Regions from separate parts of the Erwinia sp. GW821-FHT03D09 genome, predicted to be linked through region 4. Evidence: predicted binding sites of a transcription regulator. Region 4 holds the regulator's gene; each other region holds the start of a gene.
What was found. Region 4 encodes CRP, which controls carbon source genes, mostly activating them, when cyclic AMP is high. Its sites were predicted from a motif close to ATGTGANNNNNNTCACAT; they were not measured.
Positions count from the first base shown of each region.

Region 1 (7,926 bases), on a different contig from region 4:
AGTTTTTTCGTGCCGAACAGCAGGACCACCAGCACAGCGATGATCAGTAAGTGTGGAAGAGTAATGCCCATGGTTACCTCTAGATATCAATAGTTGAAGCCGGTTAAGCAGTATATAACAGCTTATCTGCCGCTGACGATGCGCAAACTGACGCAGCGGCGCAATAAACTGCCTATTTACCATTCATGACAATCATTTCGTTCTGCGCCAGCCAAGAAGCCAGGCGACGATGCCGCCCACAATCGATCCGGCTGAAAGCAGATCCCAGTCTGGGCGAAATAGCAGAATCGCCGTACCGCTCAGCAGCAGAGTAGCACCGACACCGAACAGATAGCGCGACTGGTGCTGCTTCGCTTTTTCATCCTTAAGTTCACTGACCAGACGATCGACGCTGTGCTGCAAATGCTTATGCTGGCGCAGACTGTCGTAAAACAGTTCGGGCAGCTCCGGCAGTTTTTCTGCCCAGAACGGCGCTTTTTCTTTTAGCGCCCGGATAATAGCTGGAATACCGATTTGATCTTTGATCCAGTCTTCCAGGAACGGCTTCGCCGTTTTCCACAGATCCAGCTGTGGATAAAGCTGCCTGCCCACGCCTTCAACATACAGCAACGTTTTCTGCAGTAACACCAGCTGAGGCTGAACTTCCATATTAAAACGGCGCGCGGTATTAAACAGGTTCATCAACACATGGCCAAATGAGATTTCCGCAAGAGGTTTCTCAAAAATCGGCTCACACACCGTGCGGATGGCAAACTCGAAGTCTTCCACATTGGTATCAGGTGGTACCCAACCAGAATCAACGTGCAGTTCCGCCACCTTGCGATAATCGCGGTTGAAGAAGGCAATAAAGTTTTCCGCCAGATAGCGTTTATCTTCCTTGTTGAGTGAGCCCACAATGCCGCAGTCGATGCCGATATACTGTGGGTCCTCAGGATGCTCGTAGCTGACAAAAATATTCCCCGGGTGCATATCCGCATGGAAAAAACTGTCGCGGAATACCTGGGTGAAGAACACCTGCACACCGCGCTCAGCCAGCAGCTTCATATTGACACCGTGCTGCTCAAGCGACGCTACATCCGAAATAGGAATACCGTAGATACGCTCCATGACCAGCATCGTTTCACTGCAATAGTCTGAATAGATCTCAGGAACATACAGCATATTGCTGCCGTCGAAGTTACGACGCAGCTGAATGGCATTCGCCGCTTCGCGCAGCAGGTTTAGCTCATCAAGCAGCGTTTTCTCATAGTCGGCGACCACTTCCTGCGGTCGTAAACGACGGCCATCCGGCAGCAAACGTGGAACCCAGCGCGCCATACGCTTAATCAGCTTCATATCCGCTTTGATCACCGGCAGGATATCGGGGCGAATCACCTTGATAACGATCGCTTTACCATTCTCTTTAAGCGTCGCCGTATGTACCTGAGCAACAGATGCTGATGCCAGCGGAGTGATATCAAAATCATCAAACTGACTGGAAATCGGCGCGTCTAATGACTGCTCGATCAACTTCAGAGCTTTAGCTCCGTCAAACGGCGCAACGCGATCCTGCAACATCGCTAACTGATCGGCGATCTGGCGGGGAAACAGATCGCGTCGCGTGGACATCATCTGCCCGAACTTAATCCATACCGGGCCGAGCTGCTCCAGCGCCAGGCGAAGACGTTCACCCAGCGGCAAATTCTTATGGCGATTCGGAAGCCAGAACAGGCATTTTCGCCACAGACGCAGCGGCAGGGTAATGCGCATCTTCGGGATCAGTTCATCTAAGCCATAGGTAAGGAACACGCGAATGATCAAATACAGGCGGCGTAATTCTCCGAAACTCATTTAGCCTCCCGTTTGCTCAGGCGCGCTTCCAGCGCATCGAGAGAAGCCGATAGCGCGTCAACCTCTTCAGCAAACCATGCCAGCTCCAGTGCTCCCGGGGCAACACGCCACTCTTCAGTCAGCGTTTGGGCCAGATAGCTTTGTTTACGCTGTATATCACGGCGAACGGCCTGAAAACCACGACGGGCAAACTGCGAAATACCCTGCGCGGCGATATCGCCAATCCACGGGGCGAGGTACTCTGCCGGGTCCAGCTCAGCCAGATCCATCAGCGCAGAAAACTGCTGAACCAGCTGCAGATCGCCTTCAACTTCCAGTTCTCCGCTGCGGATGAGCGCGGTCAGCTGCTGACGATCGCGAAGCTTTGGTAGCGTAGTCAGGCGAGTTTTCACCGTGCAATCGGGCTTATCAGCCCAGTCACCTATCACATCGACCTGACGATCGCTGAAGATAAAGGTCACGGACTGCTTCAGTTCAGCCAGTTCTATAGCAAGGCTTTTACCACTCAGGCGTTGACGCGCCGCTTTCAGGCCACGATCGCGATACAGAATCTGGTTAAGCGCGGTCTCCAGACTGGCAGTTAACAACGGCGTTAAAGTCATTCGCTTTCCCGATCAGAACTTAAATCCGCGGTGCAAGGCAACGATGCCGCCCGTGAGATTGTGATACGTGGTGTTTTCGAAACCGACATCCATCATCATCTGCTTAAGCGTTTCCTGGTCTGGATGCATGCGGATGGACTCTGCCAGATAGCGATAGCTGCCGGCATCTTTCGCCACCATTTCACCGATGCGCGGCAAAATGTGGAAAGAGTAGGCATCATAAGCTTTGCTTAGCGGCTCCAGCACCGGCTTGGAAAACTCCAGGACCAACAGGCGTCCGCCCGGCTTAAGGACGCGGAACATCGATGCCAGTGCCTTCTCTTTTTCCGTTACGTTACGCAGGCCAAAAGCGATGGTAATACAGTCAAAATAGTTGTCCGGGAACGGCAGGGCTTCTGCGTTGGCCTGAACATAATTAACGTTACCGATAATGCCTTTATTGCGCAGCTTTTCGCGACCGACTTTCAGCATTGAGCTGTTGATATCAGCCAGCACGACCTCGCCAGTTTCGCCAACCAGACGAGAAAACTTCGCCGTCAGATCGCCTGTACCGCCGGCTAAATCCAGCACGCGCTGCCCGCGGCGCACGCCGCTGCTGTCAATGGTAAAACGCTTCCAGATGCGGTGAATACCGAATGACATCAGATCATTCATCAGATCGTATTTGGCCGCAACGGAGTGGAAAACATCAGCAACCATGTCGGCTTTGTCGCTTTTCGCAACGGTACGGTAACCGAAGTGGGTAGTGTCCTTTGATTCATCTGCCATTTGTTTTGCCTGCTCTACAATCAAGTATTTGCCAAGTGTACCAGAGTCAGGCAGGCCAGGCACATGCCGCTCGCTTATTCATTGATTTGACGCTGCCCGCGCGTAGCGTAAACATCTGGATCGCCAGCTTCACCCCGCGGTTGCTGATTGTCGTCTTGCTCCGCAGTTTCATCATCGCCCCCTGATACCGCCTGCCCGGCCAGGAGAGGGTTAATGGGACGCTTCACCTCCACTCCCATCTGACGGAATCCTTCCGTTTGCGCAATCAGATTGCCCCGCCCTTCTGACAGTTTTTTCATCGCCTGACGGTAACTGTCCTGAGCCTTCTCAAGGTTCTGCCCGATACTGGTCATATCATCAACAAAGAGCCGCATTTTGTCATACAGCCGCCCGGCACGATCGGCGATACGCTGGGCGTGTCGGCTTTGATGTTCATAGCGCCACAGATTGTTAATCGTCCGCAGCGCAACCAGCAGCGTGGTCGGACTGACCAGCATAATGTTCTGGTTCAGAGCTTCACTAATCAACTCTGGCTGGCGGTCGATTGCCAGTAAAAAGGCCGGTTCAATCGGAATAAACATCAACACATAATCCAGCGAGCGTAAACCTGGCAATTGTTGATAATCTTTTCTGCTAAGTAAGCGAAGATGACCGCGGATCGCGGCAATATGCTCGCTGATAGCCGCTTCACGCTGTAGCTCATCTTCACTGTTAAAGTAACGCTCGTAGGCCACCAGCGTCATTTTGGCGTCAATCACTACGTCTTTACCCTGAGGCAGACGCACAATGACATCCGGCTGCATGCGACCATTCTGTTCCAGCTTGATGTTGACCTGCGTTTCATACTCATACCCTTCACGCAATCCTGATGCCTCCAACACGCGGCTCAGCACGACCTCTCCCCAGTTACCCTGAGTTTTATTGTCTCCCTTGAGCGCCTTCGTCAGGTTGAGCGCCTCCTGCGCCATACGGGCATTGAGCTGCTGTAGGTTACGTATCTCATGGGAAAGCGTATGGCGCTCACGCGCTTCCTGGCCAAAACCTTCCTGCACCTGACGACGAAATCCTTCCAGCTGTTCACGCAGCGGGGTTATCAGGCCATGCAGGCTCTGACGATTCTGCTCATCCACGCGGCGTCCGCTATTCTCAAAGATGCGATTGGCAAGGTTTTCAAACTGCGAATTCAGCCGCTGCTCGCTGTTCACCAGGAGCCGCTGTTTTTCTTCTGCCGCCATCCGCGTTTCTTCCAGCCGGATGGTCACTTCACGTAGTTCGGCTTCCTGCGCGCTGTTAATCTCCAGCTGCGTGCGCAATTCACGTGATAGCTGTTCCGCTTCTCCCCGCCAGTGATCGAACTGATGCAGTTTCTCGTGTGCGGCGGCAAGGCTACCGTGCAGCTGGCGCAGCTCCTGCTCATTTTGTCTTTGCATCACAGCCTGCTGCTCCAGCTGCTGCTGCAGGCGCTGCCGCTCGGTATCGCTCTGCTCAGCGGCCTGCTCGAGCAGTCGCCGCTCGGTTTCCTGCTTAGCAAATCGCTGCTGACCGAGAAACCAGGCAAATATCCACCCTGCCAGCATTCCCGCCAGACCAATGACGGCGGCGTAACTGATTGTTGCATCCACTCTGCACCCCTCTCATCAACGACAACAGGGGAAAAATAGAGGCACACTGTATGAATGTCCAGATAAAAAGCGCGAGGAAGAAGGATGTGTGGCGATTTAAATGCGAACTGGATAACGGCTCGAAAAAGCGGGGGTTTTGTTGCAGGAATTTCATGGCTGCGGCGGATGCCGCAGCCCAACTATTTTACGATTACAGCAGGCGGCGAGCAGCCTCAACAACGATTTTCACCGCATCGCTTTCGGTACGCTTCATGGTTTCCGCGTCAGGGATTTCCTGCTGGGTGCGGTTGACGATCACACCTGCAACCATACCGGCCCGCAGTCCCTGGCTGGCACACATGGTCAGCAGCGTAGCCGATTCCATTTCATAGTTCAGCACGCCCATCTGCTGCCACTCTTTCATTGAGCCCTGGAAGCGGCTGACAACACGACCGGAATAAGTATCGTAACGCTCCTGGCCCGGGTAGAAGGTGTCTGAAGAGGCGGTTACGCCGATATGAGTGGTGGCTCCGGCGGCTTCCGCTGCGGCAACCAGTGCAGTGGTGCAGGCAAAGTCAGCGACGGCCGGATATTCCAGCGGAGCAAAATGCAGGCTGGCACCATCAAGGCGTACGGACCCGGTCGTCACCAGCACATCCCCCACGTTGATATTCGGCTGAATCGCACCGGTGGTTCCCACACGAAGGAAGGTGCGAACGCCTAACTGCGCCAGTTCTTCCACGGCAATGGAGGTGGATGGTCCACCAATGCCCGTTGAGCAGACGATAACCGGCTTGCCGGAGAGCTCTGCACGCCAGCTGGTAAATTCACGGTGTGAAGCCAGATGGACCGGGTTATCCATCAGAGCCGCAATTTTCTTCACGCGCTCAGGGTCACCGGGCACGATCGCCATCGTGGCACCCTGAAGATCGGCCTTCGTTAAGCCAAGGTGGAAAACATCAGATTGTGCCATTTCAAACTCCTGTCACGAAAATCGGGGGATAGTTAACTGAGTGCTACTGTAAGCAAACGCGGCGCACATTTATGTGATAAAAATCGCTTATCTAAATGAAACTTACATCAATCAAAATAAAAAGTGTGATAAAAATCACACCTAAATGCTCTGTTGCCTTTTTTTGCTACAACCCACCCCGTAGATCGGGTTTATCTGGTGATAAAGAGATAGACCGTACCCAGCGAGGGTGCCAGCATTTCCTGGCTATAGTTAGCCCATCGCCTTAGTTCATGCATGGAGAGGACAATGAAAACCGAAGATAACACGACTCAAAAATTGAGCAATAATAGCTTCGCACCTGTAGTCCAGCCTGTCGCAGCCACCACCATTATTACCGATGACACAGAGATTCTTTCTGGTGAAACCTCGATCCCCACTCAGGGTGAGAATATGCCCGCTTTCCACGCCAGGCCTCGCAATGTGGCAGGACCTTTACCCGTCGTACTGGTGGTGCAGGAGATCTTCGGCGTTCATGAACATATTCGCGATATTTGCCGCCGTCTGGCCCGTGAAGGCTATCTGGCCGTCGCACCCGAACTCTACTTCCGTCAGGGGGATGCCGCTGACTATAACGACATCCCGACACTATTGAAGGAGCTGGTTAGTAAAGTGCCGGACAGTCAGGTTCTTGCCGATCTTGACCACGTGGCGAACTGGGCCTCGCGCCATGAGGGCGATATGCGTAATATGGCGATTACTGGTTTTTGCTGGGGCGGCCGCATCACCTGGCTTTACGCCGCGCATAATCCCCAACTGAAAGCGGCCGTTGCATGGTATGGCAAACTGGTCGGTGAAAAGACCATGAAGCAGCAGAAACAGCCGGTGGACGTTGCGATCGATCTTAACGCTCCGGTATTAGGACTTTATGGCGCGAAAGATGACGGTATCCCGTTAGATACGGTCGATACCATGCGCCAGGCGCTCCGGGCGGCGAATGCGCACGCAGAAATTATCGTCTACCCGGATGCCGGTCACGCATTTAATGCTGACTATCGCCCCAGCTATCACGCAGAGTCCGCCACCGACGGCTGGCAGCGCATGCTGACGTGGTTCAAACAGCATGGCGTAGTGGCAAAAGTATAAAAAAGGGGCGCTCAGCGCCCCTGTTGATTACAACACCGCTTAATTCACACAGATAATGACGTTTTTGCCGCACGCAGGTTCTGCGCCGCTGTCACCATGTTGGCCAATGCCTGGCGGGTTTCAGTCCAGCCGCGGGTTTTCAGGCCACAGTCCGGGTTTACCCACAGACGTTCGGTTGGAATACGCTGTGCGGCTTTCAGCAGCAGGGCTTCCATCCATTCCACGCTCGGTACGTTTGGTGAGTGGATGTCGTAAACGCCCGGGCCGATCTCATTGGGATAGTCAAACTCTTCAAAAGACTCCAGCAGTTCCATATCGGAACGTGAGGTCTCGATGGTAATCACATCAGCATCCAGCGCCGCAATCGAATCCATAATGTCATTGAACTCGCAGTAACACATATGGGTGTGGATCTGTGTTTCATCCTGCGCCACGGCGGCATTCAGGCGGAACGCATCCACCGCCCATTCCAGATAGGCTGCCCAGTCCGTCTTATGCAACGGCAGGCCTTCACGCAGGGCCGGCTCATCAATCTGAATAATCCCGATACCCGCTTTTTCCAGATCGACCACTTCATCACGCAGTGCCAGCGCAATTTGCTTAGCAATGGTTTCACGAGAAACATCTTCACGCGGGAATGACCAGCAGAGGATCGTCACCGGGCCGGTTAGCATGCCTTTAACTGGCTTTTCGGTCAGCGACTGGGCGTATTTCGCCCACTCAACGGTGATCGCCTGCGGGCGGCTGACGTCACCGATGATAACCGGCGGTTTTACGCAGCGTGAGCCGTAACTCTGCACCCAGCCGTTCTGCGTGAAGACAAAACCGTCCAGGTTTTCACCAAAGTATTCCACCATGTCGTTACGTTCTGCCTCCCCATGAACCAGCACATCAAGGCCCAGCCGCTCCTGTTCGACGATAGCCTGCTTAATGTGTTCGGCAATGCCGGTGCGATAGTGGGAACCGTCCAGACGCCCCTGCTTAAAGTCCAGACGCAGACCGCGAATTTCAGTGGTCTGTGGGAATG
Region 1 is NZ_JBWKUK010000020.1:64,945-72,870, reverse strand. Features, by position in the region: gene tatA (twin-arginine translocase TatA/TatE family subunit) at 1-71, opposite strand, end outside; gene ubiB (ubiquinone biosynthesis regulatory protein kinase UbiB) at 193-1,830, opposite strand; gene ubiJ (ubiquinone biosynthesis protein UbiJ) at 1,827-2,432, opposite strand; gene ubiE (bifunctional demethylmenaquinone methyltransferase/2-methoxy-6-polyprenyl-1,4-benzoquinol methylase UbiE) at 2,445-3,200, opposite strand; gene rmuC (DNA recombination protein RmuC) at 3,275-4,822, opposite strand; gene udp (uridine phosphorylase) at 5,013-5,774, opposite strand; gene AC07U6_RS18685 (dienelactone hydrolase family protein) at 6,063-6,899, shown strand; gene metE (5-methyltetrahydropteroyltriglutamate--homocysteine S-methyltransferase) at 6,944-7,926, opposite strand, start outside.
Region 1: a site for CRP is predicted at 5,898-5,915, ahead of udp (uridine phosphorylase). Genes of this name have one in related genera too.

Region 2 (7,926 bases), on a different contig from region 4:
AGCATTTCGTCATATTTCTCGCTGATGCTGATATCGGCAAATGGCAGTCCGTAGATACGCTCGACGTCATACGGGGAGAACAGCGCCATTGGCTGATTGTCTTTCGCCAGTTGGAAGGTCACATCCGGAATCACTACGCCGAGCGAAAGTGTTTTGATACGGATTTTTTCATCGGCGTTTTCGCGCTTGGTGTCCAGAAAACGCAGAATATCCGGGTGATGGGCGTTCAGATATACGGCACCGGCACCCTGGCGTGCGCCCAGCTGATTGGCGTAGGAGAAGGCATCTTCCAGCATCTTCATCACCGGGATCACCCCGGATGACTGGTTTTCGATGCGCTTAATCGGCGCACCGGACTCACGCAGGTTGGAGAGCAGGAACGCCACGCCACCGCCGCGCTTGGAGAGCTGGAGCGCCGAGTTTACCGCACGGCCAATCGACTCCATATTGTCTTCAATACGCAGCAGGAAGCAGGAAACCAGCTCGCCGCGCTGCTGCTTGCCGCAGTTCAGGAAGGTTGGCGTGGCGGGCTGGAAGCGTCCGGCGAGAATTTCATCGCTCAGCGCCAGCGCCAGCGCCTGGTCACCCTGAGCCAGGGTCAGCGCCACCATGCACACGCGCTCGGTAAAGCCCTCAAGGTAGCGCTTACCGTCGAAGGTTTTCAGCGTGTAGCTGGTATAGAACTTCCAGGCACCCAGGAAAGTCTGGAAGCGGAAGCGGCGCGAATAAGCCTGCTCGAACAGCGCGCAGACGAAATCGAACGGATAGGCATTGAGCACGTCGGCTTCGTAGTAACCTTCAGCGACCAGATACTGTAAACGCTCGGCCACCGAGGCGAACTGCACGCTATTGGGAATAACGTGCTGAATAAAATACTGACGCGTGGCTTCGCGATCTTTCTCAAACTGGATGTTGCCTGCGGCATCATACAGATTCAGCATCGCATTGAGCGCGTGATAATCAGGGGCGGCCGCTGCGGCCTCTATGAGGGTGCTGTCTGTCGTTGCCAAAATTCGGTTACTCCCTTGTAAACGTTAGCGATATCGTCTGCGGTACCCATCAGCTCAAAGCGATAGAGGTAGGGCACCTGACATTTACGCGCAATAATGTCGCCAGCGAGGCAGTAGGCCTCACCGAAGTTACGGTTTCCAGCAGCAATCACGCCGCGGATAAGCTGACGATTATTGGTATCATTAAGAAATTGAATCACCTGCTTAGGCACCGCACCATGACTGGTGCCGCCGCCGTAGCTGGGCACTATCAGTATATAAGGCTGGTCTACCTGCAGGCGCTGAGCGCTGTCTAACGGAATACGTCGCGCCGGCAGGTTTAAGCGGGTGATGAAGCGATGGGTGTTTTCCGACTGGCTGGAGAAATAGACCAGCATAGTCATCGCCTTAACCCCGGACGGCTGCCAGATGGCTCAGTGCCTGAATCTTATCAGGGCGGAAGCCGCTCCAGTGATCCTGCTCGGCCATGACGACCGGGACCTGGCGATAACCAAGGGATTTAAGAGTTTCTACGTGAGCGGGTTCGCTATCGAGGTTGATCAGCTGATAGTCGATCCCTTTCTTATCCATCGCATTTTTTGTCGCGTTGCACTGGACACAATTATTTTTAGTGTAAATAATAATGCGCATGATTCGTATTCACCTTGCGGGCTGATTAACTAAGTATCTGGCGCGGAAATTACTGCCCGAGTCGCGCCGCCACTGCCACACCATGTTGCGTGGTCTTGATGAAGTGAATACTAGATATAGTGGCCATAAAAAGCAACCACACAAGATATAGGAAAAGCGTATTTATTTAGCCAGGATGCTCACAAGCCTTATGGCACAAGGTTTTGCGCAGATAAAAATAATGCCCGCACTATGATCTGCGAGCATTTGTTCAAAAAATAAACGGTACTAACGGCGGGTTGTGCTGGTGGCGATTAATGCGCCGATCAGTACACCGACAGCGGTACCGATCCCCACGCCGTGCCAGGGTTTATCGCGTACATAAGTGTTCACCTGAGCGCCAGCATCCCTTGCAGTCTGAGTCACCCGATTGTGGCCCTGCAGTTTGGCCCGGGTCTCTTTTAGCAGTGTTTCAGCACGGCTTTTAGCACCTTCCACGTCATCCTTTGCTTTACTGCCGTAGGATTTCAGCAGGTCATCAAGGGTATCTGCCAGCAGTGATACATCTTCACTCAGATCAATATCGTTATTTTTCGCAGTCCGGTTGAACATTTTCGCTCCCTAATTCTGAAATGTACTATTAAGTATAGGACAGGCTAAAAATCGGCAACGCTGAAAACCTGCGTTTTGGATTATTCCGAAAGCACTGGCTATGTGGCCTGAGGTAAGGTTGCGGGGTTTGCAGACACAGAGGAAAAAGCATGTATTTACGACCTGATGAGGTAGCTCGCGTACTGGAAAAGGCGGGATTTGAGATGGATACGGTCACTGCCAAAAGTTACGGTTACAGTCGGGGTGAAAACTACGTCTATGTTAATCGTGAGGCGCGTTTAGGTCGTACGGCGCTGGTTATCCATCCGACACTGAAAGAGAAAAGCCAGGCGATTGCGGTACCGGCATCTGATATAAAAACCTGCGAACATTACGTCCGCTTCCCGATGTACCTGGTGGGCGACACAAACGATCATTATGGCATACCCTACGGCTTCAGCTCGCGCGCCGCACTCGAGCGCTATCTGGAACGGATGTTTGACTAATTTCCCCGTCGGATGCTGAAATCGCGCAAAAAAATGCGCCCGCAGGCGCATTCAGAATTCAGTTCGATTTGTCACAATCAGAAGTTGTAACCGACAACCAGGTAGTAGCCAAAGCCGTTGGATTTAACGTGGAACGGTCCGTTGCCGAAGTTCAGCTCGGTGCCATCGTTCCACTGGCCGCCGTTGTGGAAGTAACGCGCCACGAACGAGTAGTGCCAGTGATCGTAACCCAGTGACAGAATATGGCTGGAGGCGATGGAGTTGCTGGTACGCGCAGGCGCGGAGTTGTCGCCCAGATCTGAACCCCAGTCAAAGTTGGTGAAACCGATATAGCTCAGGTTGCCGCCCCACAGACTGGTGATCGGCACAAAGTATTTCACCTTGAAGCGATAGCCATCCCACTCATTTTCATTCGCGGCGCCGTAGTTCGCCCACTGATATTTTGCGTAAACGTTCAGCGACAGGCCAACATCTGAATGCGTATCGATATCGGTACCCAGGCCCATGTACCAGGTATTCTGGCGATTGGCGCGGTTGTCACCCATATCGTAGATATAGTTGTTAGCGAAATACCACTCTTTGAATGGACCAAAGCCCAGGTTAACGCCGGTCAGCTTATCGATAGAGAAGCGCGGCTCAATTTCCATAAAAAATGGAGAACCGTTGTCCCATGCACCTTTATCGTTGCCGTTGCCCACGCCGAAGAATTTAGGCACATCGATGTAGCCGTAGAAATCAAACCAGTCTTTTTTCGCGAAGGCTTCATATTCCAGGTAAACGTCGTTGTTCAGCTGCGGTCCGAAACGGGTGTGGTAGCTTCCAACAACGTTAACACTCTGGTGCCACCAGTCGGAAACGTATTCAGGGCTGCTTGAATCAGCGAAAGAGACGTTGGTATAAGACAACGCTGCCAGCGCACCAGCCATCATAATTTTATATTTCATTATAGTACCACATGCTCAGAGACCATCCTCAGCTGCCAGCGCGAGGGTCAGGTTGGGTTAGTAAAGCCTTCAAAACGGGTCCCGCCGCAAATGACGAAAATCCCCATCAGTAATGTTGCGGCAGTGTGCCGTTATCCGGCCATTAGGAAATAGAGATTGCTCACACTTGTCAAATTCTGTTTCATTTCAAGTCAGTTAAAGTGTGATGAGTGTCACATAAAAGCGTGTGGAATTAGGGAACTTTCCGTTTTAGTGCTAATTCGCTGATTAAATGAGCGGTTAAACGTTTGCCTGCAGCGAGTTTTAGAAAAGGAGAGCGCTGGTAGAAAAAAAGTCTGATGTGCTGAGGTTAAAAAGTGAAATGAAATATAACTTTTGATTATGGCTTTACAGCGTGGAAGGTGTTTTTTTGCTCAGTTGCAGCGGTAATGTAAGTTGGCCAGATGCTGCAAATCGGCTTTTTTTGCCTGCCGGGCCAGTGCGGGAAAATCAGAAAACTGGTAGCGTGAAACCGGTACAGGCAGACGAGCCATTGAGCGCCCGGGTCGTATTTCCAGGCGTCCAAAGTGGGAAAGTTCAATGCCATTAAAGCGGTCGGGCAACGTCAGCCAGAGCGGGGGAACACTCTCCGGTGCACGTGAAGGCAGCCGCCGTTCGCTTACATCATAGTTACGGTAGCGCAGCAGAAATTTATCCGGCAGGCGACAGGCGCTGTTCCACCACAGACGATCGAGCATATCGAAGTGGAAGCGCGTCCCGGCGGGAGACTCTGCCTCAAGCTGGTCCAGCGCCTGCGGGATCATTGTTCGCATGGCTCGCTGATAGCGGGATAGTGAAGCGCCACCTCCCGCATTGAGTAAATCGATCGCCATGCGGGTTCCGAGCAGATTGGAATAGAGATCTTCCGGAGAAAAAGCCGAAACGCCTTCGGAAAATCCCTTTACTGATTCAAACCCATACCACTGTGCCACCTCATGCCATGCGGCAAGTTCGAATGCCAGATGCGCTGCCAGAAATACCGCCAGCCTGTAACGTTCAGTGGCACTGGCTGGAGGGAAGTAGGAAAACAGGTGGATTTCGCGCTGGCCCAACTCGTCGCCAAGTTTCAGCGTTGTTGCCTGGCCCATGCGGGGCCAGATATGACTGAACAACCACAGCGTGTTATCAGCGCTGTCACGCAGATGCGCCAGATCGATGAAGCCACCCCGACGCGTGTAGACCAGGCCGTTGTGTTCGCTGTTCAGACCGCTCAGCGTGCTCAGCATGTCCAACATGCCTGGATTGAAGTGGTGTTTCCCTGTGTCTGTTGGAGCAACCACGTTATCCACTTGATACCACGGTACCGGTATGCCAAATAGTTTAGCTTTAAGGCTATAGCCGAAAGCACAACATGGCCTCAGGCCGTTCGGCTGCGGCAGTGGCCGCGTCAACAACCATACCTGGGGTGACTGACCTGCCGGAAGGCTGAGATCGGCCATGGGGATTATCGGGTAATCAGGTTGCTGAGCCTTGCTGTTGGCGAAGAAAATGAATGGTACAAGCAACACCAACCGGCCGATTAAACGGAAGATCAAAACGCCTCCCCAACCTGGAAGTAAAAACCTGAACTGTGTTGGCCAAGGCCATAATCAAGGCGGATGTTCATATTTTTCTTAAACTCAAAGCGGTATCCGGCCCCGACAGACGGCAGCCAGTGCCCGTCAAGAACCTCACTCGGTTTGTCCGACATACTACCGGCACCCAGCCATGCCACTACGCCGTGGCGCCAGCTGAGTTTTTTGCGCCATTCCAGCTGGCTGGTCAGCATATTACGATTGCGATATCGCCCTTCGTAGTAGCCGCGCAGATGATGGCTGTCCCCCAGCAGCGACTGCATAGTCCAGGGGACGTGTCCGCTGGTAAAACGACTGTAGACCTCCCAGGCCAGAAGATTGGTGTCATTTATGGCATGATAAAGGTTGTACTGCGCGTCTAAAGCATCAAAACGATTATCGCTGGCTATCGCCGGGCTGTATCGGGTCCATGACAGGTTCAGTACCTGACCGCGCGACGGATTCGCTACAAAATCGCGGGAGTCATAGCTAAACAGCATGCTGGCTCCTGAGCTGAAGATATGGCGTGACTCATTCTGATGATAGAAACTGCCGTTGGTTTTATGCTGTAGCGATGAAGCGCCTTCATAGGAGAACGACCAGCCAACACCGGCGTAGGTATGGTTAGCCAACTGATAGAGTATGCGTGGCACGCCGCTCAATTTTGTTGAGTCGTAGGACTGCTTGCCACGCTGTTTTCGCCCGGCACGGTATCCTTCTCCCCAGTAGTGCAGCGGTCTGCGACTGAGATCGCCAGACAGGTAAAAACGCCAGCTATCATCATCTAAAAACGTGTAGTTTTCATAGCCCACACCAAAAGCCCCGGTTGAGCTGGCAAATCCGGTGAAAGAGAGGGAAGAGAGCGGCGTATGGTGCTGATATTCATCGGGGCGGTAAAGCCCAACCGCGGCAACGCCAACACCCACTCCAAGTTCTGGCGTGTAGAAAGGCCCGGGGACAACTCCCCAGTCAATCGTCTTATTTATGTCGGCTTTACGGTCTGCCCCTAACTTGTTCAGAAAATGATCGATGGTTTGCCTGTCGGGAATTACGGTGGCCTGACCCAGAGGGGAAATAGTTATCAGGCCACAGAGAAGTATTATCTTTAACCACATGTCTAGAAGCGAAACTCTCCGCCGACCATAAAGCTGTTACGGTTGGAAAAGCCGACTTCCGAGGTGATATTGAAGTTACGGGTCAGCTCATACTGACCGCCGACCAGAATATTCCATGGTGATTTAAGATGCTGTTTCACCCGGAAACGCCCCTGGTCGTCTCTGTTGACCATATTGACCAGTGTACTCAGCCCGGCAGGCATATGCAGATCGCTGATATTCCCTTTGAAGTCCTGATCGACATCCTGATACATGGTGCCAACCCACAGACTGGCATGGGTGACAGGAATGGAAAAGCGCTCGGCGCCAGGAACAGTAAAGCGGTAACCAACGCGTGGCGTGAAGGTAAAGGCGGAGATATTACCGTCCAGTACGTCGAAGTGCGTTTCGGTATAGTTGAAATCCATCGTACCGAACCAGTCGTGATAGCCGTAGGCCAGCGTTGTGCCACCACCCCAGGTGGTGCCTTTAAATTTCAGCGTAAAATCAATGTTTTTAAGCCCGGGTAGACATCCGCTTCCTGTTATACAGGCACTAATATTGGAAACCGAACGCCCTCGGGTATGCCCGACAATCCCGTAGACGTTCATAAACGGAAATAACCAGGTATCCAGTCTTGCGGTATCCGTTTTACTTTTTTCCCTGGTGTGGCCGACGAGAATATTAAACATATTATCGACAGGGATAGAGCCTATTCCTGGAACGGGAAATTTCAAGTTGGAAAAATTAATACTTTTAACTTTAATATTCTGATGGATATCCATATGGGTATAGCCAATACCATAAGGATCTGGCAAATCGTAGCCGCGTTCTCTGGCTTCCTTGCCAAAAAATGGCAAAGGCCCCGTCGTTTCACCGAAGAGATCCGGCGATTTCTCTTTGGGAGTAATAGATGCCGCAGAGGGATCAAGCGGGTCGCTGTGATAATCGTAAGAAGGTGCTTGTTTTTGCATATTGGGAATCGCTGCCTGCACCGTCAGTGCCGGTACCATGCATAACAAAACACCGCAAAGCGTAAATGCTTCCCTGCAGTAAACCTTTCTCATTATTCCATTCCATGTCAGGCTATACGTAAAGACGCATATCTTAATTGTAGGGGCGTGTTTTATTAAACCAGAAAGTGCTGCATATTATAATTTTATGATTTTAATGGTAAATAAAAATTAATGGTGGTTTTTTAAATTTTTAATTCTAAGTGATTAGGTTTAATCTTAATTTTTTATTTGATAATGCGGAAAATAGAGTTTTGCATTGATTTTATAATCAGTTACATCTGACTGTGCTGGGATAACTAAACGTGTCGCTATCCCAGCATATATTAAATTCAGGCAGTAATAAACTGACGCAACAGCTGTAGAACCAAAGGTAGTTCGGTAATACCGTGACGGCTGAGAAAATGCCCGTAGTCCGGCAGCGCGTAGAACGGCGCGTTCAGCTGCTGGCTCAAGCGTAGTGATAGCGCAGGCGGTACGATATCGTCGTTTAGCGAGGCGATAACGGCGCGATGCGGCAAACGCTGTACGATACTGGTAGCATCAAACGGCGCGGACATGAAGGTA
Region 2 is NZ_JBWKUK010000024.1:43,434-51,359, forward strand. Features, by position in the region: gene nrdE (class 1b ribonucleoside-diphosphate reductase subunit alpha) at 1-1,010, opposite strand, end outside; gene nrdI (class Ib ribonucleoside-diphosphate reductase assembly flavoprotein NrdI) at 983-1,393, opposite strand; gene nrdH (glutaredoxin-like protein NrdH) at 1,398-1,640, opposite strand; gene AC07U6_RS20125 (DUF883 family protein) at 1,908-2,231, opposite strand; gene AC07U6_RS20130 (DUF2002 family protein) at 2,381-2,716, shown strand; gene AC07U6_RS20135 (nucleoside-specific channel-forming protein Tsx) at 2,794-3,660, opposite strand; gene AC07U6_RS20140 (DUF4056 domain-containing protein) at 4,074-5,138, opposite strand; gene AC07U6_RS20145 (BamA/TamA family outer membrane protein) at 5,231-6,178, opposite strand; gene AC07U6_RS20150 (hypothetical protein) at 6,370-7,413, opposite strand; gene AC07U6_RS20155 (RBBP9/YdeN family alpha/beta hydrolase) at 7,692-7,926, opposite strand, start outside.
Region 2: a site for CRP is predicted at 3,861-3,878, ahead of AC07U6_RS20135 (nucleoside-specific channel-forming protein Tsx). Genes of this name have one in related genera too.

Region 3 (7,926 bases), 230 kb from region 4:
GCCAATCTGCCAATCTGCCAATCTGCCAATCTGCCAATCTGCCAATCTGCCAATCTGCCAATCTGCCAATCTGCCAATCTGCCAGCATCGGCAATTATGGATCCTTGGCGGCCACACCAACGATCGCGCTATCCTTCGAAAACGAGTTCGACTATCCTTCATTCAGGATTTATCTTCTTCACAACCCGAAAGATAGTTAACAGGAGTTTTTTTCATGACCAAAGGACCTGCACGCATCTGGATGCGTTTGCTGGTGCCGTTTATGGCGCTGTTTCTGGTGCTGCAGCTAACCGGCTGCGGTGATAAAGAAGCCGACCAACGCAAAGCGTTTATCGATTTCCTGCAAAATACGGTGATGCGCAGTGGGGAGCATCTGCCTTCACTGAGCGAAGATCAGAAGCAGAAGTTCGGCAATTACGTCAGTGATTACGCCATTATCTACGGTTTTTCTCAGCAGGTGAACAAGGCGGTCGATTCCGGATTAAAACCCGTAGTCGATGAGCTTTCGGCAATTCGTACGCCACAGGACTATCTGACTCGCCGCGACTCGCTTCGCCAGGCAAGCGGTTCATTAGGCGTGCTGACTCAGCAAGTTCAGACGGCCAAAACGCAGGCGGATAGCAGTAAAGCCACGCTGAAGCAGCCGGAAGATCTCAAAACCGTCTATGACAATGTCTTTAATAAGGTGGTGACGCAGCCGGCGGACGCATTAATGCCTCTGCTGCCTACGCTACAAACGCTGAGCCAGGATGTTATCCAGGCGGGTGATTTTCTGCAGCAGCAGGGAACCCGTGTGAGCTTCAATGGCTCGGCGGTGCAGTTCCCAACCCAGGAGCAGGCATCCGCTTACAACACGTTAATGAGCAACCTGAGCATGAACGCTCAGGCACTTAATCAGGCGCAAGGCGTACTGAACAGCGTTCAGTAATAAAAGAGTTGGGGGAACTATTTTCCCTGCTGAATTTTATTTCTCGCGATATGAAAAAGGCCACATTTCTGTGGCCTTAATTTTTGAATTAACTATAACGTTTTATCCATGAATCTACGTTCTTTTCTCCGCCTTTACCGCCACATAAGATATTGACAACTCTTATCGCCTCCTGGCGTAAACCCGGGTCCGTAGCCGTAATGACACGGTAATCCATGCCATAATATTGCGGGTCGTTTAGAGCATACTGCTTCGCGATTTCCCCTAGTGCGATTAAAGTCTCGCCAGCGCCTTTATAGTCGTTTTGATTGCTATTTCCTGCGCCGCTTACCTGTGAAGCTTCAGCAATGGTTAGTTCACGAATACTCATTTCTCTTTCTCCATTTTATGAAATTATTCCCTATATTGACACAATGCCAACGAAGTAATTTTACATTAAAAATAAAATCTAAATTATAGTTTTTCACCCATAAATAATGTTGATAAGTCAATTTTTTGATCGTTGGTGTTATGTGATGGTTAATTAAACTCGAAGATTTAAGTGTGGTGATAATATGTTTATTTGGGATGGGTTTCATTGTGGAATGCCATATTAACTATGGTTTATAGCATTTTATTAAAATGGCAAGCGTTAGGGGATTCAGCGAGGATATACGTGGGTTATTTTATTTTCATGATGTTAATAACAAACAGGCCACAATTATGTGGCCTCAATTTTCCTCATTCACGCTAAAAGAGTGAACTTTACCAGCAGCCGTTTGCCCATGCATTCGCTGTTTCTTTGCTACCGGCACCAAGGTCGTCAACAATCTTGATCAGTGCTCTGCGTACGCTTGGCTCAGTGGCAGCAACCATACGATAATCCATACCGCGATATCGTGGATCGACCTGAGAGTAAAGCTTGGCAACTTCCATCAATGACTGAAGATGTGTAGCAGTAGCTCGTTCTTCATGCATCCCAAAACGCCACATCCAGCACCACTAACCTGTGAAAGTTCTGAAGTCGTTAGTTAACGAAAGCTCATTCAATAATCTCCCTGTTTATTTGAAATTTGTGCTGACTTAATGTCAATGTTTTAATTTTAAAATTGAATTTGATTTATATAAATAGGAGCATATCCATAATGAAATTAAACTAATGATTAGTTTTTATTAAAAAGGGATAGAGGTTTCGCTGCGTGTGATATCTAAGTACTAATGGAAATATTATGCGCCTTGGGGCACTAATTATATTATCAAAAAACGAGAGTGACATTGTTAGAGCAGGACTAACGTTCTTCCTTTCAACCGATTAACAGCATGATATTGCCGTTCGCGATGTTGTTTGCGACAGGCCTGAACTGGTCGGTCGGTAGTGAGTTGAGTTTGTTGAGCGGAATAAGGATTTTCGCGTAAAATTTATTGTGATAACAATCACATTTCAGAAACAAACATGATGTTTGATTTTGTGATTTATATCTCATTTTTCCATTTTTTAAGGCTTTTTTTCAGCAGTGTATTTTTTTTAAACGCAAAAGTTGTGATTAAAATCACGAAAATACCCCCTTAAGCTATTCATATATAGTGATAAGGATCACATATTATTGTGCGACTACGCAGCGTCATATTCGCGTGATAGAGTCCGCTTGCATACAGTGATACTGACGGCTTTTTCGCCGTAACCGTCTTCAAACAACATCAGCGCGCTCTCTTAATGGTCAGCGCGTACCAATAAGAGGTGTGCCTTTATGTCCTCATCAGATATCAAGATCAAGGTTCAGAACTTTGGTCGCTTTCTGAGTAATATGGTAATGCCAAATATCGGGGCATTTATTGCCTGGGGTATTATCACCGCGCTGTTTATTCCAACCGGATGGCTGCCAAACGAAACGCTGGCTAAGCTGGTTGGCCCGATGATTACCTATCTGCTGCCATTGCTGATCGGTTATACCGGCGGACGCCTGGTCGGTGGCGATCGCGGTGGTGTGGTCGGCGCAATTACGACTATGGGCGTGATTGTGGGTGCCGATATGCCGATGTTCCTCGGCTCAATGATTGCCGGTCCGCTGGGTGGCTGGGCAATCAAAACCTTCGACCGCCAGGTTGACGGTAAGATTAAAAGCGGCTTCGAAATGCTGGTTAACAACTTCTCTGCTGGTATTATCGGCATGCTGTTGGCGATCCTGGCATTCCTGGCTATCGGTCCATTGGTTGAAGGTCTGTCGCATATCCTTGCCGCCGGCGTGAATCTGATGGTGCAGAATAACCTGCTGCCGCTGACCTCTATCTTTGTTGAACCGGCAAAAATCCTCTTCCTGAACAATGCGATTAACCACGGTATCTTCTCGCCGCTGGGTATTCAGCAGGCCAGCGAAGCCGGTAAGTCCATCTTCTTCCTGATTGAAGCGAACCCGGGTCCGGGCATGGGCGTGCTGATGGCCTATATGTTCTTCGGCCGTGGCAACGCGAAGCAGTCTGCCGGTGGTGCTGCGATTATCCATTTCCTGGGCGGTATCCATGAGATTTACTTCCCTTACGTGCTGATGAACCCGCGTTTGATTCTGGCGGTTATTCTGGGCGGTATGACCGGCGTGTTTACCCTGACGCTGCTGAACGGTGGGCTGGTTTCACCGGCATCTCCGGGTTCTATCCTCGCCGTACTGGCGATGACGCCAAAAGGTGTCTATTTCGCGAACATCGCGGCCATTGTTGCGGCCTTCGCCGTATCCTTTGTGGTTTCAGCCGTGCTGCTGAAAACCAGCAAGGTTAAGGAAGAAGACGATATCGAAGCGGCAACCCGTCGTATGCAGGAAATGAAAGCTGAATCAAAAGGCCAGTCAGCAACTGTCGCCGATGCCGATGCGCTGCATTCCGATTTATCCCACGTGCGCAAAATCATCGTTGCCTGCGATGCCGGTATGGGCTCCAGTGCAATGGGTGCAGGCGTACTGCGTAAGAAAGTGAACGATGCGGGCCTGAGTAATATCTCCGTGACTAACACGGCGATTAACAGTCTGCCGGGTGATGTTGACCTCGTGATCACTCACCGCGACCTGACCGAGCGTGCGATGCGCCAGGCACCTCACGCGCAGCATATTTCACTGACTAACTTCCTCGACAGCGGCTTGTACAATGATTTAACCGCGCGTCTGATCGAAGCTAACCGCAGCGCCGAACATCGCGAGAAAGTGAGCACCACGCTCAGCGACAGTTTTGATGAAGGCCAGGAGCATCTGTTCAAGCTGACCGCCAGCAATGTATTCCTCGGCAATCATGCCAGCGATAAAGAGCAGGTGATTCGCTTTGCCGGTGAACAGCTGGTAAAAGGCGGCTACGTCGAGCCGGAATACGTTGAAGCGATGCTGGAGCGTGAAAAACTGACGCCGACCTACCTGGGCGAATCGATTGCCGTACCGCATGGCACCATCGCTGCTAAAGACTGCGTGCTGAAAACCGGCGTGGTATTTTGCCAGTACCCGGAAGGCGTGCGCTTCGGTGAGGAAGAAGACGACATCGCTCGCCTCGTCATTGGTATTGCCGCCCGCAACAACGAGCATATCCAGGTGATTACCAGCCTGACTAATGCCCTGGACGATGACAGCGTGATTGCCCGGCTGGCAACCACCACCAGCGTACAGGAAGTGTTGGATCTGCTGTCCGGTAAAACCAGCGCCTGATTCAGCGAGTGGTGATGTATTTCCGTAAGGGCCGGGCATGCCCGGCCTTTTTTGGATCGATTCCTGAATAATTTAAGTGGGTAATATCATGAAAGCTTTACATTTTGGCGCGGGTAATATTGGCCGGGGATTTATCGGTAAACTGCTGGCCGACGCCGGTATTCAGCTGACGTTTGCTGATGTAAACCAGGTTGTCCTGGATGCAATTAATGCACGCCATGAGTACCCCGTACACGTGGTGGGTGAACAGGCACAGATTGAGATAGTAAAAGGTGTTAATGCAGTTAACAGCACCAGCGGTGATATTGTCGATTTGGTGGCTGAGGTTGATATCGTTACCACGGCGGTTGGTCCACAGATCCTTGAGCGCATTGCCGGTGGCATCGCCAAAGGACTGGCCAAACGCAGTGATAACGCTAATACCCGTCCCCTGAATATTATCGCCTGCGAAAATATGGTTCGCGGTACCACACAGTTAAAAGGCCACGTGCTGAAAGCGCTGCCCGAGCAGTATCACACGTGGGTTGAAGCAAATGTTGGTTTTGTAGATTCCGCCGTTGACCGTATCGTTCCGCCTTCTGAAGCGGGCAGCAGCGATCCGCTGGAAGTGACGGTTGAAACCTTTAGCGAATGGATTGTCGATCAAACCCAGTTTAAAGGAACACTGCCTGCGATCCCGGGTATGGAGTTGACCGACAATCTGATGGCATTTGTTGAACGTAAACTGTTCACGCTCAATACGGGGCATGCCATTACCGCCTACCTTGGACAGCTGGCGGGGCATAACACCATTCGCGAAGCGATTCTCGATCCACAGGTGCGCACGGTAGTTAAAGGTGCAATGGAAGAAAGCGGTGCCGTACTGATTAAGCGTTACGGTTTTGAAGCGGATAAGCACGCGGCATATATCCAGAAAATCCTGGGCCGTTTTGAAAACCCATACCTGAAAGATGATGTGGAGCGAGTTGGCCGCCAGCCGCTGCGCAAACTCAGCGCCGGGGATCGCCTGATTAAGCCAACATTGGGTACGCTGGAGTATCAGCTTCCTCACGATAACCTGGTAACCGGGATTGCCGCCGCGCTGCGTTATCGCAGCGAGCAGGACCCGCAGGCGCAGGAGCTGGCAGAGCTCCTCGCGAAGCAGGATGTCGCGACTACGCTGGCTCAGATCTCAGGTCTTGATGCCAACAGTGATGTGGTTAAGGACGTAGTGAAAGCCTGGAGCGCTATGGCATAATGCCGGTGAACGCGCTCCTCAGGGACGAACAATCAGGGCACAGCTTCGCCGCTGTGCCCGCGCTGGCATTACTCTGCCCTATGATGAATGATATGCAGGCACTCATGGAACAACCTCAGGCTTTTGAAAACAGGGTGCTGGAGCGCCTTAACGCCGGACGATCGGTAAGAAGCTTTTTGATCGCTGCAGTCGAATTGCTGGCAGAGGCGATTAATATTCTGGTTATTCAGGTGTTCCGTAAAGATGACTATGCCGTAAAGTACGCGGTGGAGCCGCTGTTGCACGGCGATGGTCCACTCGGTGAGCTATCCGTTCGCCTGAAGCTGATTTATGGCTTAGGGATGATTAATCGTAGTGAATATGAAGACTGTGAGCTGCTGATGGCGCTGCGTGAGGAGCTGAACCATGATGGCCACGAATACCGTTTTACCGACGATGAAATTCTTGGTCCTTTTGGTGAACTGCACTGCGTAACCCCTCTTCCTCCTCGCCCCGATTTCGCCATTGAAGATGCGGAATTACGCCATATGCAGCAGCTGCGCTATCAGCAGGTGGTGCGCTCAACCATGGTCCTGTCGCTTACCTCGTTGATTTCACTTATCAGCCAGAAACAGGCCTTCAAAAAGTAGCCTCTCTTTACCCGCTTTGCGCCGCTTTAGTGTATCCTTTTCAGCAATGAATCATTGCAACGGTTAATCGTTATGAAAGAAAAAGTACAGTCAGAAATTAAAATCCTTAGTGACAAGCTGGATGCCCTTAATCACAAAGAAGCGGGCCTGCTGGCATCGGGCGACAGTGAGAAGCTGGGGGAGTTGCTGCATGAAAAAGACAAACTGGCGGCTGAAATTGAGCGTCTGCGCAATGTGCGTTCAGAAAAGCTGAGTAAAGAAGCGCAACAACTTAAAAAGCTGCCTTTCAACCGCCCTATTACTAAGAAAGAGCAGGCGAATATGGGGGCGCTGAAAAAAAGCGTACGTGGTTTGGTTGTCGTGCATCCGACTACCGCTTTGGGCCGTGAAATGGGCCTTAAAGAGATGACCGGATTCGCTAAGTCTGAATTTTAAGCATATCGCCCGGACAGAGTTCCGGGTTTTTTTAAATCATCGTCATTAGCTTTTTTATATAAAAAACAATTGGTTGATGAAACTAAGTTTCCTTAAATACTTTCATAAATTCTTACCTGTTGTGTCTCCGCATCAAAAACTTCGTCCAGCGGTTTATTTTCTCTCAAAACAAGTGTCATTATCTGTTTAAGTGGTTTTACTTAGTGCTAAGTTCTGTGCATTACTATATGTATAGTTAAATGTATCGATAATTAAAACCCGAAAAGAGACTAAGCCCGCAATTATTATTTCGATTTTAAAGTTCCAGATATATATATCGAATTCTGTGGAATGTTTTTTTTCTCTTCAAACGAAGAATAAGATTTGCAATAATTGTTTTCAACGAGCAACCATCGGTAGTTATTTCTCCGTGGCTACAGATGTCATGTAATATTATTCATGATTAGGTTCGTTAAGTTTTTTTCTGAAAAAATTCAGTACAGAAAGCTTTTTGCATTCTTGAAAACGGACAAAAAGATATTTTCATATCAATAAAGGAATAGTGTAATGGAACTGAAAAAAATTGTGTTTGGCGTTGCTTTAGCTATGGGTGTTTCTACTTTTGCTCAGGCTGTTGAAGAGCCAGTAGCTCCTACCGATCAGGGTAGCGGTAGCGTAACCTTCAAAGGTTCTATTATTGATGCACCTTGCTCTATCGTTGGTAATAAAGATCAGACTGTTGAAATGGGTCAGATTTCTAACTCAGCTCTGGCTAACGGCGGTACTTCAGTCCCTGCTGATTTCAAAATTGAACTGGCAAAATGTAATCTGGCAGACAAATATAAAACTGTCAGCGTTACCTTTACCGGTGCCGAAGGTAAAATTGAAAACTCGCTGGGTATGAGCAAAGCAACTGGTGCCAGCATCATTATGCAAGACGGCGCGAGTAACAAAATCAAGCTGGGTACTCCTACTGCACTGCAGACTCTGGCAAACGGTTCTAACATCCTGTCCTTCTCTGCCTACGTACAGGGCAACCCGGGTGAAACCGTTCAGCTGGGT
Region 3 is NZ_JBWKUK010000002.1:14,782-22,707, forward strand. Features, by position in the region: partial or broken gene AC07U6_RS01770 (hypothetical protein) at 1-200, shown strand, start outside; gene AC07U6_RS01775 (DUF3053 domain-containing protein) at 215-928, shown strand; gene AC07U6_RS01780 (hypothetical protein) at 1,017-1,298, opposite strand; gene AC07U6_RS01785 (hypothetical protein) at 1,673-1,843, opposite strand; gene AC07U6_RS01790 (PTS mannitol transporter subunit IICBA) at 2,656-4,584, shown strand; gene mtlD (mannitol-1-phosphate 5-dehydrogenase) at 4,673-5,821, shown strand; gene mtlR (mannitol operon repressor MtlR) at 5,902-6,450, shown strand; gene AC07U6_RS01805 (YibL family ribosome-associated protein) at 6,523-6,885, shown strand; gene AC07U6_RS01810 (fimbrial protein) at 7,432-7,926, shown strand, end outside.
Region 3: a site for CRP is predicted at 2,374-2,391, ahead of AC07U6_RS01790 (PTS mannitol transporter subunit IICBA). Genes of this name have one in related genera too.

Region 4 (7,926 bases):
GTAACCACGAAGGTCAGCATGGTCCCCACAGTGCCGCAGGTCAGAATAAAGTTCACCAGTTTTGGGGAAGACACTTTGGTCTGCAGCGAACCCAGGGTGATGATAGTGGTGTAGATGGCGCTGGAGAAGAAGCCCAGGCTCAGCATGATCCATTTCAGCATTGATGCATCGGTGGTGGTGATAAACCAGTACATCAGCGCGGTAGCCAGCAGGGCCAGCAGGGTGACGATACGCTGCGGATCGAAGAAGCGCAGGATGGCGCTGAACGCCCACATGCCAACCATGTAGGCGGTCCAGAAGTTGCCCACCAGACTACCGGCCTGGCCGATATCCATGCCCATGCTTTTGGTCGCATACTGAGGAACCCAGCCGATAAAACCCAGCTGGCCGAGGATATAGCACAGAGCGGCTACCGCCAGGAAGCCAACGCCCACGCCCCATTTTTCTTTTTTGACCGGCTCGCCGCTGGCCGTTTTTTTGCCCAGTACCGGGAATTCAAAGCACAGCGCCAGAACAAAGATTGCCACGTAGATCACGCCGATACACACGTACACCCAGTACCACGGCAGCGCACGCGCCAGCAAAGCGGCAGCGATAATCGGGAAGATCGTACCGGCCATGCTGAAGAAGGAGTCGGTAAACAGCAGGCGCGAACCGCGCTGGCGTCCTTCATAAAGATGGGTGATCAGGAACGTACCGATCGACATGGTAATACCGCTCACCACACCCAGCACAAACATACAGAGCGAGAACACGCTCAGGCTGTGGCTGGTCATCAGCCCCAGAATTGCCAGCACCATGAGTACGAAGCCGAACATCAGCTGACGCTTCAGCGGCACGATTTCCATTAGCCAGGCGTTAAGGAATACGGCCAGCAGTATCCCGGCGTTAAGGAATGTAAAGGTGTTGCTCATCTGAGCCACGGGAAGCTGGAAGTACTCTGCTATATTCTCCAGTACCATACCGGTAACGATAACCACTGCACCGGTCAACGCATAAGAGAAGAAGCTGATCCAGGTAAGTCCGATTCGATCGCGATTTGTCATAGTGGAAACCCGTCTGGAAGGAAGTTTCTCAGGCGAGGTGCCTGAGATATGCCTCAGGAGTTTAACCATATTCGTGATCTGCATGAATATTTAATGAAATAATAATTATCGAATTTCACTGTTAGTGTGATTTTTGTCACATTTATGCATTGGCCATTTACTTTTACGGCAATGTCTTCCTGAGTAAATAAAGGTAAAACGCTGGCGCGTTGGTAAGTGCCTATTTACAATCATCGTTGCATTTATGGCTTATTGCCCTCAGTAAGGAAAAATTTCATGTTGAAACGTACTTTGACCGCGGTGGCGGCAGTTCTCGCACTGTCATCGATCTCTGCTTCTGCATTCGCGGCGAAAGGGGATACACATGTACTGCTGACCACTTCAGCAGGCAGTATTGAGCTGGAATTAAATAATCAGAAAGCCCCTGTTTCGGTAAAAAACTTTGTTGATTACGTCAACAGCGGCTTTTACAACAACACCACATTCCATCGTGTGATCCCGGGCTTTATGCTGCAGGGTGGTGGCTTCACCACTGATATGCAGCAGAAGCAGCCTAACGCTCCGATAAAAAATGAAGCGGATAACGGCCTGCTGAACAAACGCGGTACCATTTCTATGGCGCGTACTGCAGAAAAAGACAGCGCAACCAGCCAGTTCTTTATTAACGTGGCGGATAACGCCTTCCTTGACCACGGCCAGCGGGACTTTGGCTACGCAGTGTTTGGTAAAGTGGTTAAAGGTATGGATGTGGCTGATAAGATTGCCCAGGTGCCAACCCAGAATGTCGGCCCTTACCAGAATGTGCCGGTGACTCCGGTGGTGATCCTCTCCGCCAAAGTTCTGCCGTAAGCTTACGCACTGTGCCTGAATCGGCCTACGGGGCTGATTCAGGTTTTTGCCTCATCTTCCGCACAGTAAAGAGATAAGCGAAACGGTGTAAAATCCGTAAAATAGCGGCGTAAATCGTTTACCGGAATTCGCCATGCTGCTGCTTATCGACAATTACGACTCCTTCACCTGGAACCTCTACCAGTATTTTTCTGAACTGGGAGCCGAGGTCATCGTTCGCCGTAACGACGATATTACGCTGGCTGAAATTGCCACGCTGGCCCCTCAGCATCTGGTTATCTCTCCTGGCCCCTGTACGCCCAACGAAGCGGGTATCTCACTGGCGGCGATCCGTCATTTCGCCGGTCAGGTGCCCGTACTTGGCGTTTGCCTGGGGCATCAGGCGATCGCGCAGGCGTTCGGTGCCAAAGTGGTTCGTGCTCGCCAGGTGATGCACGGTAAAACATCGGCCATTGAGCATAATGACGGCGGCGTTTTTGCCGGGCTGAATCATCCGCTAACCGTCACCCGCTATCATTCACTGATTGTAGAGATCGGGACGCTGTCGGATGAATTCGAGCTGACAGCCTGGACGCTGCGCGACGGCCAGCCGGATGAAATTATGGGATTCCGCCATCGCACGCTGCCGCTGGAAGGCGTGCAGTTCCACCCGGAAAGCATCCTGAGCGAACAGGGGCATCAGCTGCTGGAAAATTTCCTGCGCTACTGAGTTAGTGTTTGCCTTTTTTTGATTTTTTATGCATATTTCATGACTATATTTTCACATTAATGCAAAGGTTAAACGGCGAGGTGGTTGATGGCAGCGGAAAAATTAGCGGTAACGCGGGCAACGTTCGATGAAGTGATTTTGCCTGTTTATGCACCAGCGCAGTTCGTTCCGGTAAAAGGAAAAGGGAGCCGCATCTGGGATCAGGAAGGGAAAGAGTACGTCGATTTCTCCGGCGGTATCGCGGTAACCGCGCTCGGTCACTGCCATCCGGCACTGGTTGAAGCACTGAAAACACAGGGTGAAACCCTGTGGCACACCAGCAATGTCTTCACCAACGAACCTGCCCTGCGCCTGGCCAGCAAGCTGATTGCTGCCACCTTCGCCGAGCGCGTGTTTTTTGCTAACTCCGGTGCAGAAGCCAACGAAGCGGCATTTAAACTGGCGCGCTATTACGCTACCCAGTGCCACAGCCCGTTTAAAAGCAAGATCATCGCCTTCCATAACGCTTTCCATGGCCGCACGCTGTTTACCGTATCCGTCGGTGGGCAACCGAAGTATTCCGACGGCTTTGGCCCTAAGCCTGCCGACATCGTCCATGTGCCGTTTAACGATCTGGCGGCGGTCAAAGCGGTGATCGACGATCACACCTGTGCCATCGTGGTAGAGCCAATCCAGGGTGAAGGCGGCGTAACGCCGGCGACTCAGGAATTTATGCAGGGTTTGCGTCAGCTGTGCGATGAGCATAATGCGCTGCTGGTACTGGATGAAGTGCAAAGCGGGATGGGCCGCAGCGGCAAACTTTTTGCCTGTGAGCACTACGGCGTGAAGCCGGATATCGTCACCACGGCGAAAGCGCTGGGCGGCGGCTTCCCGGTGAGTGCGATGCTGACCACCAATGAGATCGCGTCGGTGATGGCGCCTGGCGTGCACGGCACCACCTACGGCGGTAACCCGCTGGCCTGCGCGGTGGCGGAAGCGGCGCTGGATATTATCAATACGCCGGAGGTGCTGGACGGCGTGGCGCAGCGCCGTCAGCTGTTTGTTGATGCCCTGCAGGCGCTGGATGCCAAACTGGACCTGTTCAGCGAAATCCGTGGTATGGGGCTGCTGATCGGTGCCGCGCTTAAGCCACAGCATGCCGGCAAAGCGCGCGACATCCTGAATGCCGCAGCGGCTGAAGGGGTGATGGTGCTGGTGGCCGGTACGGACGTGATGCGCTTTGCGCCATCGCTGGTTATCGATCCCGCGGATATCACCGAAGGGATGAAGCGCTTTGCGGCGGCGGTAGAAAAAGTTTTAGGCTAGGGCGACTTGCGTAAGCGCCGGGACAGCCAGTGCCCCTGATGCGGGCGCTGGCTCCAGGCGAGCGACGAGATGGTGTGCATCGTACTGAGGTGGTCGAGAATACGTTTCACGTGCCGCTCCAGAATGGTGACCGGCCCCTGATGAAAATCTTCCGGCGCTTCCAGTACGTTGCTGTCGGTGCTGGGGCCGTCATATTCAATGCGCTGCTGGCAGCGCTGTAGCGCAATTTCGCACGATTGCAGGTAGCGCTGCGCCAGTGATTCAGTAAGCATAGTGTGCTCGCGCGCCAGAATCGTCATGGCATTAATGTGTTCGACAATAAACTGGCTGTGGGTTACCCAAAGCTGCATATCTTTCAGATAACCGGCATTAAAGTTCGGTTCCTGCATCGCCTGATGCAGCGAGTTAAACAGCGCGTTGTGGGCCTGATTGGCCCGCATCCTCTGCCAGGCCAGTTTTGCCGGTTCCTGTTCCTGCCCCAGCAAAAGCTGCAGTGCTTCCTGGTAAGCCTCCAGCGCATCGTGAGCATTCTGCCGTAACAGCCCGCTCTGCCACTGCGGCCACAGCCAGATCATCCCGCCAAAGGCAATCAGACAGCCAATCAGCGTATCCATCAGACGCGGTACCAGCAGCTGCACACCGTTGAGCGACAATAGCTGCAGCGTGAATACTGTGGTGATGGTAAAGCCGATCGTGGCCCAGCCGTAAAATTTACGGATAAACAGATTACCAATCAGCGTCAGGGCCAGCATCACCAGCAGCATTACCGATTCCGGTGCGTGCAGGCGCAGCATAACGGCGGCAATGACCAGACCTGCCAGGGTTCCCATTGCCCGGTGCTGAATGCGAACCCGCGTGGCGCCGTAGCCATTGAGGCTGACGAACATCACCGTCATTAGTATCCAGTAGGGCTTAGGCAGATTAAAAAACAGCGCCAGCGAGCTGGCAAATGCCAGCATCACGCCATAGCGCGCGGCGCTGCGCAGGCCGGGTGATTTCAACGACAGGTAGCTTTTCAGTGCCGGGATCAGCGGTAGCCGGCGCTGGCGATCCGCCATCAGATCGCGTCGATACAGCGGCCGCTGGGTGCGGAGCACACGGGCGATGCGGCTGAAATGGTAATAGCAGAAATTCCCCACCGGATTGTCTTTATTCTGCCGGGAGATTTTCTCCAGCGCCAGCAGCGGCTTATTCATGGTAAAACGTTCAGGGTAGCGATGATAGAGGATATCATCGGCCAGCACCCGCAGGCGGGAGGCAATGGTCTGCACATTCCAACGGATCACCACTTCGGCGTGGCTTTGTTCCACCAGTTTTTGCACTTCTTCCGGCTGATGCAGGCTGACGGAAATGTGCTCCTGCAGGTCCAGTGCCACCTGAAAGGCCCGCGTCAGCCGCTGATAGTGGTTATCCTGGCTGGCGGACAGCATATACATCTGCTGATAGCAGGTATTAATCAGATCCACCGCTTTTTGCTGGCGCGCCAGCAGCGGCGGGAGGGCTGTCTGCGGGTCGGTCAGCCGGGTCAGCAGCGTATATTTCGCCTCGCAGTAGTCGGCCAGCTCGCGATACAGCAGGCTCAGCGTTTCACGCATCGGCTGCTCTTTCCACAGGCGGAACCACAGCCAGTTAAACAGCCCGTACCAGATGGTACCGAGAATATAGAGCAGCGGCGGCTGCCAGAGGGGCATTCTTCCGGCCAGGCTGAGGGTAAAAATAGCGGCAATGAGCGATGCGGGCAGCAGACGGCCATGCAGTGGACTGATTTCCGCAGTGACGCCCAGTATCAGTGCCATCACCAGCATGATGATCGGCAGCGGTACGCCCTGTTCCCCGGCATACAGGATCATAAAACTACAGAATGCAAACAGGCTGCCGCCGATAATCAGGCGTTTAAAAAAGCGTTTATGGGGAGTATCAAGACCGGCGTTGTTACAGCAGGCGGGAACCAATGAAAAGAGTAGACCCTGTCGAAGATCGCCCAGCAGCCAGCCAACGGCTATTGGCAGACACAGCACCAGCGTTTGCCGCAGTGCATAGTTCACTTCAGGGTGATAGATGATTCTCCGCCACATGCCCAACACCACAGAAAAAAAGGCGCGACAATGCTGTCGCGCCACAGATCCACAACCGTTTAGCGCGTACCGTAAACCACGATAGTTTTACCGTGCGCGGAAATCAGGTTTTGATCTTCCAGCATTTTCAAAATACGCCCCACGGTTTCACGAGAACAGCCAACGATCTGGCCAATCTCCTGGCGGGTGATCTTGATCTGCATACCATCCGGGTGGGTCATGGCATCCGGCTGTTTGGCCAGATTAAGCAGGGTTTGTGCAATACGACCGGTTACATCAAGGAAGGCGAGGTTACCCACTTTCTCAGAAGTGACCTGCAGACGGCGTGCCATCTGCGAAGAAAGACGCATCAGAATGTCAGGGTTAACCTGAATCAACTGGCGGAATTTTTTGTAGGAGATTTCAGCTACTTCACAGGCACTCTTAGCGCGCACCCACGCGCTTCGCTCCTGGCCCTCTTCGAAAAGGCCCAGTTCGCCAATAAAGTCGCCCTGATTGAGGTAGGAAAGAATCATTTCTTTACCTTCTTCATCCTTGATCAGCACCGCTACTGCGCCTTTGACGATGTAGTAGAGGGTTTCTGCCTTTTCACCCTGATGGATCAGAGTGCTTTTGGATGGATATTTGTGAATATGGCAATGTGACAGGAACCATTCGAGGGTTGGGTCTGTTTGCGGTTTGCCGAGAACCATTCGCTGTTATCCTCTATTGTAATCGAGCCTAAATATACCCTTTTATCACTCAGGTTGCAGAAATGTTAACTGCTTTTTGAAATATTTTGGGTAAACAGGGACGGAATTCCCTGTCAGGCGCTTCCCATAGGAAAATCAAACGGGCAATACCATTAAGAGTCTGACTCATCCTGTTGTCCCGTTTTCACCATGCATTGCAATGCCAGAATAATAATACAGCACCGTTTGTAGCACAGCTTGACCTGGCTGTCTTGTGTTGTGTCATGTTGTCTCGCTTCAGCATAGTGCAAAATTACTACATAGTCTTTTTATTGCCGGGAAAGTGGGGCGGAAGGCCGTTGCTCGGCGACGCGCCCGTCTCACTGATTAATGTCGGTTTCATGTCTGTTTTCGCCAGCGTTACGGCAGATATCCAGGACCAGCTCCAGCAGTTGCCGCGAATGATGGGTAAGCGGGGAGTATCTGGACCACACAACGCTGTAATGCCAGGCAGATTGCAGCGGCAGGTTGAGTGCCTGCAGCGTGTGGCTGAATTCGCTAAGCAGTGGGCGGGGCATCATCATCAGGTAACCGGATTTTCGCGCCAGCTGCATGCCGTACAACAGAGAAGTCGTATGAAGCAGAGGACCAGATAACCGCTGAAAAAAAGCCTCCAGTTCCTGGCTCAAGCCGCTGCCCGCTTCATCTTCCATCAGCACCCATTTCTCATCGGCAAGTTGCTCCAGACGTTCGCAACTCCGCTGCGGATGGGTCTGACACGCTACCACGCACAGCGACACGCTGAACAGCGGTTCAATGGCCAGCCGTTCATCGGTGAAGCGAGCAGGAAGCTGAACAATAGCAAAATCCATTTCTCCGGCCACGAGTGCCGGAAGCAGACTGTGCAGTGTGCCGTCGGTTACCGTCAGCTTAGCGCAGGGAAACATTAGCCGAAACTTTTCCAGCACGGCAGGGAGTAGCATCAATCCAGGTAATGCGCTCATGGCCACTGAAAGTTGCCCCTGCTGTTGCTGAAGTGAATGGATCTCTTCCCCGGCTTTCTGTAATTCGGCAAGAATCAGGCGAGAGCGTATGGCAAACAATTCGCCGCCGGGGGTCAGAGTTATCCCTGCCGGGCCGCGCTGTAACAGCGAAGTTTGTAGAACATTCTCCAGCTCTTTTAGCGTTCTGCTGATCGCCGGCTGTGACTGCGCCAGCGCACGCGCAGCGGAGCGAATGCTTCCCTGGCGGACCACTTCCTGGAATACCCG
Region 4 is NZ_JBWKUK010000002.1:241,844-249,769, forward strand. Features, by position in the region: gene tsgA (MFS transporter TsgA) at 1-1,046, opposite strand, end outside; gene ppiA (peptidylprolyl isomerase A) at 1,323-1,895, shown strand; gene AC07U6_RS02835 (aminodeoxychorismate synthase component II) at 2,029-2,604, shown strand; gene argD (bifunctional acetylornithine/succinyldiaminopimelate transaminase) at 2,692-3,909, shown strand; gene AC07U6_RS02845 (YccS/YhfK family putative transporter) at 3,906-5,984, opposite strand; gene crp (cAMP-activated global transcriptional regulator CRP) at 6,044-6,676, opposite strand; gene AC07U6_RS02855 (LysR substrate-binding domain-containing protein) at 7,036-7,926, opposite strand, start outside.